3 regions of the Thermoanaerobacterium sp. R66 genome follow, and region 2 is predicted to be linked to each of the others. Evidence: riboswitches for the same ligand, from Rfam matches in the RefSeq annotation. Region 2 holds a riboswitch; each other region holds the start of a gene.
What was found. Region 2 has a riboswitch for cyclic di-AMP ahead of JJQ93_RS02250 (C40 family peptidase). Riboswitches for the same ligand answer to the same signal wherever they lie in the genome.
Positions count from the first base shown of each region.

Region 1: linked by a shared signal. The riboswitch ahead of JJQ93_RS00560 (C40 family peptidase) and the one ahead of JJQ93_RS02250 (C40 family peptidase) in region 2 are both predicted to bind cyclic di-AMP.
Region 3: linked by a shared signal. The riboswitch ahead of JJQ93_RS04810 (cell wall hydrolase) and the one ahead of JJQ93_RS02250 (C40 family peptidase) in region 2 are both predicted to bind cyclic di-AMP.

Region 1 is NZ_JAEUWW010000001.1:128,754-132,322, reverse strand. Features, by position in the region: gene JJQ93_RS00570 (PaaI family thioesterase) at 1-384, opposite strand, end outside; gene JJQ93_RS00565 (sigma-70 family RNA polymerase sigma factor) at 410-976, opposite strand; gene JJQ93_RS00560 (C40 family peptidase) at 1,242-1,931, opposite strand; cyclic di-AMP (ydaO/yuaA leader) riboswitch at 1,928-2,045, opposite strand; gene ku (non-homologous end joining protein Ku) at 2,203-3,012, shown strand; gene JJQ93_RS00550 (ATP-dependent DNA ligase) at 3,015-3,569, shown strand, end outside.
Region 2 is NZ_JAEUWW010000001.1:492,671-496,239, forward strand. Features, by position in the region: gene JJQ93_RS02235 (nicotinate phosphoribosyltransferase) at 1-421, shown strand, start outside; tRNA gene JJQ93_RS02240 (tRNA-Leu) at 540-624, shown strand; gene JJQ93_RS02245 (AEC family transporter) at 674-1,594, opposite strand; cyclic di-AMP (ydaO/yuaA leader) riboswitch at 1,783-1,913, shown strand; gene JJQ93_RS02250 (C40 family peptidase) at 1,917-2,612, shown strand; gene typA (translational GTPase TypA) at 2,760-3,569, shown strand, end outside.
Region 3 is NZ_JAEUWW010000001.1:965,184-968,752, reverse strand. Features, by position in the region: gene JJQ93_RS04825 (response regulator transcription factor) at 1-211, shown strand, start outside; gene JJQ93_RS04820 (sensor histidine kinase) at 201-1,571, shown strand; gene JJQ93_RS04815 (hypothetical protein) at 1,663-1,806, shown strand; cyclic di-AMP (ydaO/yuaA leader) riboswitch at 1,864-1,992, shown strand; gene JJQ93_RS04810 (cell wall hydrolase) at 1,992-2,816, shown strand; gene JJQ93_RS04805 (TMEM165/GDT1 family protein) at 2,881-3,444, opposite strand.

The DNA of each region.
Region 1 (3,569 bases), 360 kb from region 2:
AAGCTTGCCATCCTGATTGTATGCATCACATACTGCAACAGCAGTCGTCTTGCCCATGTGGATGATCTTCCCTATTGCCTTGATTCTGTCTTTGGCTTTTAAGGGCTTTATATAGTTTATATTCATCTCCAGAGTCACCATGTTTTTCCTCATCGTCTTTGCGGCAATTCCCATAGCTGTATCCATGAGAGAAAAAAGTACACCTCCGTGAGCAATCTTAAAGATATTTAGATGTTTCTCGGAAATCGTCATTTCCATCGTCACTCTACCACTGCCAAGCTCAGCAATCTCCATGCCAATTAAATTGTGAAACTGAGCTTTTTGATTCAACACGATAATTTCTTTGAACAATTCTTCATTTATGCCGAGATTTTTAGCTTCCAAGTATACATCATCCTTTCAAGCCATTTTACATAATTATATCATTTTTTATCAAAAATCTTAATCTATCCAAAGCCCTGTCTTTAAGTTTAACAACACTCTGGTAACCTACTCCCAATTCTTTTGATATTTCAACGAGTGTTTTTCTTTCAAAAAAGTAAAGCAATATTATGTTTTTCTGCTTTGCGGTAAGGCCATTCAAAGCTTCCTTTAAATCATTTCTCATGATATCATTAAAAAATTTTTCTTCCGGAGTAAGTTCATCGGCTACCATCAAATCGATGATTTCATCTTCATCATCATCTGCCTTTGCATTCAAAGAGAGAAAAGATTTTTTCTTTCTGTAGGCATTTAAAAAGTAAAATTTAAGCTGCATACTTCCATATGCTATGAATTCTTTGCCTTTTTTCTCATCAAACTGATAGATAGCAGCAATAAGCACTTCTCTTCCGTCCTGAAGCATATCATCAAAACTGTCGTATGGAAACTTTTTTGCTAATTTTATCAAAAGAGGATGAAACTTTTTTAAAATCTCATAGACAGAATCTTTATCACCACTTTTAGCCTTAAAGCACAGTTCATTATAACTTATCATCTACTACACACCTCACATAAAGTGAGGACCGGTCCCTTTCAGTGCAGCACTGTGCTTTAATTATATTAAACGAACAAATGTTTTGGTAATTGCGAGTTATAAAAAGTCATCGCAGAAAATTTATAATAATCAGTTATTTGTGATATTACTTGTCAGCAAAACAAAGATTTCCATTTAAGACTTTATTGAATTTCTAAAAATAAAAGAGGCGCATATGTTAAATCAAAAAACATATACGCCTCTATATAGATGCTCTCTTTTAACCTTAATAATACCTTCTTGCACCAATATAATACGTCCTAAACCAACCGCTAAAATCCGCAATAGCAGCCTTACCAAGTGAATCGCTCATGTGTATTAAGCGGTTATCACCTATGTATATGCCTTCATGCGTAGGGCCACCGCCTGATGTAGAGAAAAACAATATATCGCCTGGCTGAAGATCAGATAAGCTTACAGCTCTACCACCTGCATACTGGTCATACGTAGTTCTACCAATGCTTTTTCCAGCCTGCCTAAACACGTATTGAACAAATCCAGAGCAATCAAAACCTGCAGGTGTAGTACCACCAAAAACATAGGGCACTCCAAGATATCTTTCTGCAATGCTTACTACGTCAAAATTTGATGGGCGCTCATAGCCACCCCTTGATGAAACGCCAGTTACAGTCGTCCTATTTAATACAGCCTCTGTAGCTGGTCCTACAATTCCATCCGGAGATAGTCCGTACCTTCTCTGCAGTGCGATCACTGCGTTCTTTGTCATACTACCAAATATTCCGTCAATACCACCTGTGCTATAGCCAAGCCTGTTTAACGTTTGCTGCAAGCTAACCACCGCTTGTCCTCTTGAACCATATTTCAAAAGCTCCATTGCAAATGCACTTGGCGCTTGCATAAGTGTTATTGACACTACTGCTGTTGCCACTATTTTTTTGTAATTCAACTCATTCATCCTCTCTTTATGCCTACGAGGTTAGTTGACGGGTTCGGTAAAGAGCAACCCTACCGCATACGCGGATTCACCCCAAAGATATCCCCCGCTCTTTCGATTAGGCATATTTTATTTTATTTTAATAAATTTAATAAAAAATTTATATTTTTAATAATTAATTAATATTATATAGGCAAATTGTATCAAAGTCAACCACATTCCATAAATTACCTGAAGATTGTGAGTTTCTCATGGTTATACTAATTAATGAATATTGAAAGAAGGTGAAAAAATGCGTTCAATGTGGAAAGGTGCCATTAGTTTCGGCCTTGTCAGCATCCCCATAAAACTGTATGCAGCCACAGAAGACAACTCTATACATTTTAGACAGCTTCACAAAGACTGCAAATCACCCATAAAATACGAGAAGATCTGCCCTGTGTGCAATAAAGAAGTTTCTGATGAAGAAATCGTAAAAGGTTACGAATATGAACCAGGAAAATTTGTCATCATAGATGAAGAAGACTTAGAGAGAATTCCAAAGTCAACAGTTAAAACGATAGATATTATCGATTTTACAGATTTAAGTCAAATAGATCCCATATATTTCGATAAGACATACTACATCGCACCAGATGAAATAGGTGCAAAACCATACGTACTTTTAAGAGATTCTATGAAGAAATTAAACCGTGTAGCAGTTGCAAGAGTCGTCATACGATCAAGACAAGATTTAGCCTGCATAAGAGTTTTCAATGACAACTATATGGTAATGGAAACAATGCACTTCCCTGATGAAATAAGAAGCACAAACGAACTTCCACCTATCCGTAATGTAGATCTTCACGAAAATGAGGTGAAAATGGCTATAAAGCTTGTAGATACTCTGACATCTGATTTTTCTCCCGAAAAGTACGATGACAACTACAGAAAAGCCCTGATCGAAATAATCGAGTCGAAAATTCAAGATAGAAAAATTGAAATACCTGAATCGCCAAAGGAAGAAAATGTCCTGGACCTTGTAAGCGCATTAAAAGCCAGCATCGAATCAGTAAAAGAAGAAAACACGGCAAAAAAATCAAAAAAGAAAAAAGGTGCATAAAGATGTCCCTGATGGATGAAAAAATCCCTCCTATGCTGGCTGTATCAGGAAATGTATTTGACGATCCAAATTGGGTATATGAAATCAAATGGGATGGTTCAAGGACAATAGCATTTCTTTCATCTTATACAAAACTTCAAGACCGAAGGCTTGTAGATATAAGCCACCAATTCCCAGAACTTATAGATGTAAATAAATGTCTAAAATCAAATGAAGCCATACTTGACGGCGAACTAATCGTTATAAAAGACAATAAACCAAGCTACAGAAACATAATGATGCGAAAACACCAGCAAAACAAACTAAAAATTGAACTTTTAAGTAAATCCAATCCCGCAATATTTATAACATGGGATGTAATATATGTTGATGGAAAAGAACTATTAAACTACCCACTTATTAAGCGCAAAGAAATCTTAAGTAAAATCGTCAGTGAAAGCAATCTAATAAGGATATCTGATTATATTTTTGAACACGGCAAAACTTTATTTGCGGAAACTGGTAAAAAACAATTGGAAGGAGTAATGGCTAAAAAGGCAGACTCAAAATATTACTTA
Region 2 (3,569 bases):
TTACAGTGAGATAACGCCTAAAGATGAGAAAATAACTATTTTAGTAGATACATTTAAAGATGAAATTGAAGAATCATTGAGGGTGGCTGAATTTTTAGGAGATAGGTTGTATGGCATAAGATTGGATACGCCGTCTGAGAGAGGAGGCGTAACGGCAAGTCTTGTGTATGAGCTTAGGCAGAGGCTTAATCAAAAAGGATTTGACAATGTCAAGATCATTGTGTCTGGTGGGCTTACACCAGAAAGGATAAAAGAGCTTGCATTAAGCGGTGCAGATGCATTTGGCGTTGGCAGCTATATATCAGATGCATCTCCTATAGACATGACGATGGATATTAAAGAAGTAGAAGGAGAACCTATTGCAAAAAGAGGCCGAATTCCTGGAAGGATAGAGAATGCAAAATTAAAAAGGATAATATAGACAGGCATGAATTCATATTTGTCTATATAATACTTACTGAATCGCAATTTATGCAAAAAGGTATTGACACAAACAAAAAAACATTATATAATGACTAATGTGCTGACGATATTGTGACGCGGGGGTGGCGGAATAGGCAGACGCGTACGTTTGAGGGGCGTATGGAGTTTTCCGTGCGGGTTCAAGTCCCGCCCTCCGCACCAAAATGAAAATAAATATTTTACATAAAAAAAGCCTTTCAAAAGGCTTTTTTTAATGCCATTTTACCATTATAATTGACATGAATACAATCGCAACAATCGTCGTTGTCGTTATAAAGATCGATGCCAGTTTGGTGTTTAGATTTCTCTCATCAGAATATATGACTGCTACAAGCGCTGTCGGCATGATGGTCCCTAACATTATAGCTTTAATTGTCATCGATGCAGTATTGAAAAACATAGGCAAGACAAAAAACAGTGCTATGCCTGGCGCATATTTTATGGCAAGTCCTTTAACTAGTGATAAAATTTCATCCTTTTCTAAATTAAAATCAAGAAAATACCCTATTACAAACAAAGCTAATGTTGTATTCGGCATCGAAATTTGCTCTGCCAGGTTGACGATTAAACTTGGGAATTTAACACCCATGACATTCAAAAGGAAGGCTATTATATAAGTGTCAAAAGGTACAAAGTACAAGATCTTTTTAAATACTTTTTTCAGATCTAATTTATCACTCTGAGAAAATGCGTATGCAGCGATATATGCGATTCCAAAGACATTAAATGAATTTCCCATGTCAAACATTGCGATGTGCAAAAGACCATTGTTGCCATAGATTTGTTGGACAAACGGGAAAGCAAAAAGACCTATGTTGTATCCGCAGAGAGATATGATCAAAGTACCTTTTGTTTCTCTTTTTAAATTTGCGTTTCTAAAGGCTAAAAAGCCTATAATAAAAGTGATGAAACCAAAAGCAAAGCCTGATAATGTCAAAACGAATAAGTTTGTATTTACTTTTGTAGTCAAGAAAACTTTTGCGATGCTGGCAGGCAATGTTATGTAGATTATAAAACTATTCAGGACTTTTCCTGTTTCCGCAGGTAAAAATTTCATTTTCTTTACTGCGTAACCAAAAAATATTATGATGATGCTTATTGCGATTTTTTGAAGTATGACTATTTGGCTCATTTATATCCTCCTTTTCGTACATCAAGTAAAATTATACTACAATAAGCCGCTTGTTTATAGAGATTGTAACAAATTTATAAATTTTTTATAAAATATATTAAGAGTTTATTAAAAAAATCTTAAAAAATTATTATGAAAACATTGACTTTATTAATCGTTTTTGATAAAATAAAAGAAACTTGTACATATTAGCAATCTTGCCGAATCCTATTTAGGTACGGAGGATTTTTCATGTTTGGGGTTAATCTGCCATATGCAGTAGGGGTACCTTCTATCCCGCACCCGTCAACTAACTCCGGAGGCAAAAGGAAGGAGATTAGCTATGAATAGCAAATTAGGTAAATTTATTTTTGGTGTATCCGTTTTCGGTATGACGATGGTGGGTTCTTCGATGCTTACACATATTTATGCAGCAGATCTGGGAAGTGGCGTTGTCATTGGAAACGGTGTAAATGTCAGAAATGGCGGAAGCTTGTCGTCAAAGGTTATTACACAGTTAAACTATAGCGATGTGGTTACAGTGATTGGACAGGATAATGGCTGGTACAACATAAAGCTTTCAGATGGAACTGTAGGCTGGATATACGGCAAGTACCTTTCATTAAGGTCTTCAAGTACGGTGTCAAGGGGTGATGTTGATAGAAGCATTGCCTCGAGGCTTATTGACTTTGGAAAAGAGTTTTTAGGAACGAGGTATGTTTACGGTGGTGAATCTCCATCGGGTTTTGATTGTTCCGGTTTTACTCAATACGTCTTTAAAAGCGTCGGAATTACTTTGCCGAGGGTAGCTGATGATCAAGCTACAGTAGGTACGTACGTTGACAAAGCTAATTTGCAGCCTGGAGATTTGGTGTTTTTTAAGACATTAGGGAGCAGCATAATAAACCATGCTGGGATATACATAGGAAATGGACAGTTTATGCACGCTTCATCTGGTGCTGGAAAAGTCATGATAAGCTCTTTGTATGAAGACTACTACAGCGCTCATTATGCTACAGCCAGAAGAGTTATACAGTAAATATGCATAAAGACAAAAAGGCACTTTCATGTGTCTTTTTTTGATGCATTTTTAGGTGATATTTATAGTTTGTTGACTATTTAAGCATATTAATATATCATTATATATTGTATAAAATTTGCATTTGTATGGAAGGAGTTAACCTAAATGGGGTTTGTAAGGGACGATATAAGGAATGTAGCTATAATAGCGCATGTTGATCATGGGAAAACAACTTTAGTAGATGGAATGCTTAAGCAAAGTGGCATTTTTAGACAGAATGAGAAAGTCGAAGAAAGAGTAATGGATTCAAATGAATTGGAAAGAGAAAGAGGAATAACTATTCTTTCGAAGAATACTGCCATAAGGTACAATGGTGTAAAGATAAACATAGTCGATACGCCTGGACATGCTGATTTTGGCGGCGAGGTAGAACGGGTACTAAAAATGGTTGATGGTGTATTATTGCTTGTAGATGCTTTCGAAGGACCAATGCCTCAGACCAGATTTGTATTAAGCAAGGCTTTAGAGCTTAATTTAAAACCTATAGTAGTTGTGAACAAAATCGATAGACCTGATGCAAGGCCAGAGGAAGTCATCGATGAAGTCCTTGATCTTTTTATTGAATTGGGTGCTGATGATGATCAGATTGATTTTCCTGTAGTATATGCTTCTGCCAGAGAAGGCATTGCTAAGTTAAGTTTAAAGGATGAATCAGTAGATTTGCGTCCTCTTTTTGATACTATCTTAAAAGAGATTCCGGCGCCAGAAGGTAATATAGATGATCCACTGCAGCTTATTGTTACCACACTTGACTATGATGATTACATTGGAAGAATCGCCATTGGAAAAGTGGTTAGAGGTAAAATCGTATCAGGTGAAAATGTGGCAATATGCAAGAGAGATGGGTCTTTGCAAAATGTTAAATTAAGCAATCTGTATCAATATGAAGGTTTGAAAAGGGTGCAGGTTGATGAT
Region 3 (3,569 bases), 470 kb from region 2:
GAAATATTTGATTATAAACTCTGAAATAGTGCTTACAAGGGAAAACATACTGGAGAATGTATGGGGCTACAATTATATTGGTGAGACTAACATAGTAGATGTGTACATAAGGTATTTGCGAAGTAAAATTGATGAACCGTTTAATAATAAGTTGATACAGACGATAAGAGGTGTAGGATATTCTTTAAGGAAAGAAAAAGATGAAGATTAAAAGCTTTAAATTATCAATAAAGTTGAGAATTGCATTGCTTTATGCTATCATATTTTCATTTATTTTAATAGTGCTTAATGCATCTGTGTTATACGGTCTCAAATATTACCTTGTATATCAAGCGTTTGACGATATACAAAATCAATCAGATGTCATAGTCGAAAAGCTGAAAGAAGTTGATGGCATAATAACAAGTGTAGACAAAGATTTGCTTTTCGGATCGTCAATAGGTGAAAATATGTATTTAAAGATTGTGGATTCGCATGGAAAAATTGTGTACGTGTCTTCACCGCATTTGATTGGTATACCATATGATAAAAATATAAATGCACCTACAAAAATAGAAAAAGATGAGACGCATATAGCATATATAAACAGAGAGTATACTTACGGGAATAAGTTTTTTTACATTCAGGTTTATGAAGATTTAAAAAATCAGTATTTTTTCTTAAAGCTTTTGTTTGTGATGATGGCTGTTTCCGATGTCATTGGAGTTTTGGTGTCTTTTTTTGCAGGATATTTTATAACAGGTAGAGCATTAAGGCCTGTTGATTATATGGTGAGAGAAGTTCATGCAATCGACGAGAAGAAATTAAATAAAAGATTGAGCGTTAACGGAAATAATGATGAACTGTCTAAGCTCGCTGCTACGTTTAATGACATGCTGGACAGGCTGGAAGACTATTTTAAAAGGCAGAATGCATTTATATCAAATGTTTCCCATGAGCTTAGGACACCTTTGTCTATCTTGAAAGGATATATAGAACTTATAGACAGGTGGGGGAAAGACAACAAAGATGTACTGGAAGAGTCTATAGGCGCTTTAAAAAAAGAAGAGCAAGAAATGGAGATATTGATTGAAAGGCTTTTGATGCTGGCAAGAGGAGATAACAAGACGCTTAATATAAATAAGAAATTATTTAATGTTTATGAATTGATTGCAGAAATAGTCAGGGATGCTAAAGTGATTTTCAATGAAAAAAGCATTGAAATTTTTTGCCATAAAAATTTGGAAGTGAATGCAGATAGGAATCTTATAAAGGAACTATTAAGAATAATTCTTGATAATGCGTTAAAATATACAGACATTGATGGCAATATAAAAATTTATGCAGAAGAAGTAGATAAAAATGTAGCCGTAATAATTAAAGACGATGGCATTGGAATACCTGAAGAAGAGATTCCTTATGTATTTGACAGATTTTATAGGGTTGACAAGGCAAGAAGTAAAGAAACTGGTGGAATGGGTTTAGGACTATCTATTGCAAAGCTTATTGTTGAGCTGCACGGTGGGAGTATTGAAGTGAAAAGCAAATTAAATGAAGGATCTGAATTTAAAATAACAATCCCGAAAATTTGATATATGGGATTGTTATTTTATTTTTAGTGACATACTACACAATATATGGTATAATATATTTATAAATTCACTATATATTGGAGGGTATAAAATGCAAAAAGAAGCGACGAAAAATCAGCAGATGGAAGTAAAAAATTCTTCTAAAGAATATACATGCCCTGATTGTGGTGCACAGTTAGTTCCTGAAAGCGGATGTATTTACTGCCCATTTTGTGGTTACAGTGAATGCCACTAATTGCCTATATTCCCATCAGTTTAATATGGACATATACAATCATTCCCCTTATAATTAAAGTAAAATATGCCGAATCCCCGAAAAGGGGTACGGGGGATCTTTTTTTGGGGTGAATCCACTCATGTGGTAGGGCGTCCCTTTGCCCGAACCCGTCAACTAACCTCGGAGGCAAAAGGGGGATTTTTATGTTAAAAAAATGTATTAAGGTAAAGCCTCTCATTGCATCATTAGCAGCGGCTCTTTTATTTTCTCAGACGGCATTTGCGGCAACGTATACTGTAAAACCTGGTGATAGCCTATACAAGATAGGCTTAAATTATGGCACAACATACAATCAAATAATGAAGCTTAACAATCTCAGTGATACAGTAATATATCCGGGGCAAGTATTAGTTGTACCTGGCAGTGACAACACATATACAGTCCAGAAAGGCGATAGTTTATACTTAATTGCCATGAAGTATGGTACTACTGTAGATGCTTTAAAAAATGTAAATGGTTTAACAGGCGATATGATTTATCCAGGGCAAGTTTTTGTCATACCAACATCGACGTCTGGTACACCATCAACTTCTTCAAGTATAAGAAGCGATGTAACTGCAAACAGAGGTTCTATCCAAAGAGGTGTTATTTCATACACAAATGCTGATTTGGATCTTCTATCAAGGCTTATAAATGCGGAAGCTGGTGGTGAACCATATCAAGCTAAAGTTGCTGTCGGTGCCGTGATAGTGAATAGGGTAAAAAGTGGTATATTCCCTAACACAATACAAGGCGTAATATACCAAGTCGATAGCAACGGTTACTATCAATTTACACCTGTTGAAAATGGCTGGATAAATTTACCTGCCACACCAGACTCAATAAGTGCTGCAAGGGATGCCTTAAACGGTGTAGATCCTACAAACGGTGCACTTTATTACTTTGACACCAGCAATACCAATCAGTGGCTTTGGTCGTTGCCAGTTGCACTAAAAGTAGGCAATATGGTATTTTCTTATGCGAGATAAAAATGATTGTTAATGAGAGGCTAAGAGGAGCAAAATGGATACCGAAAGGTATCCATTTTGCTTTCTATAGAGTTTTTGCTTCGTACAAAGTGATAAAGCCAAATATTATAAAAATGATGGCTGATATGTAATGCAAAAGTTTTGTTGGCAATTTCTTACCTAAATAAACTCCCAATACGATTCCAATGACATCAGCTATGAAAATTCCTGCAGTAGCACCTAATAAAACAAATACAGGATTTTTGTATGTGGCAGTAAGCGCTAGTGTCGAAAGCTGTGTCTTATCTCCAAATTCCGAAATAAAATATGTACTTATTATGGTGAAAACTGGACCGTATTTGGATTTTCTGATTTTTTCATGTCCTTCATGGCCATTTTTTAATGTGATCAATCCAAAAATTAAAAAAGATATGGCAGCCAATAGCTTCACGTATTTTATCGGTATGTACTCTGTAATAAATGAGCCAAACAAAACTGCAATACCCATATTTAAAAGGGCAGCGATTAATATGCTAATTAAGACAGTTCTGGCTTTTATAAATGTGGCAAATGCCATAGCCATAAACTGTGACTTGTCGCCCATTTCAGATGCAAAGACGAGAATAAAAGACGATATTAAAGCATTCATCAAATCTGCCTCCTTGTAATTAGTATGCCAAAAAAATAAAACCTATTACATAATATGTGCAACATATTACGTAAAGGTCTCATTCTTTAAGGCAAAGCCAGGTTAAAACCAGCATGTTGACTTTG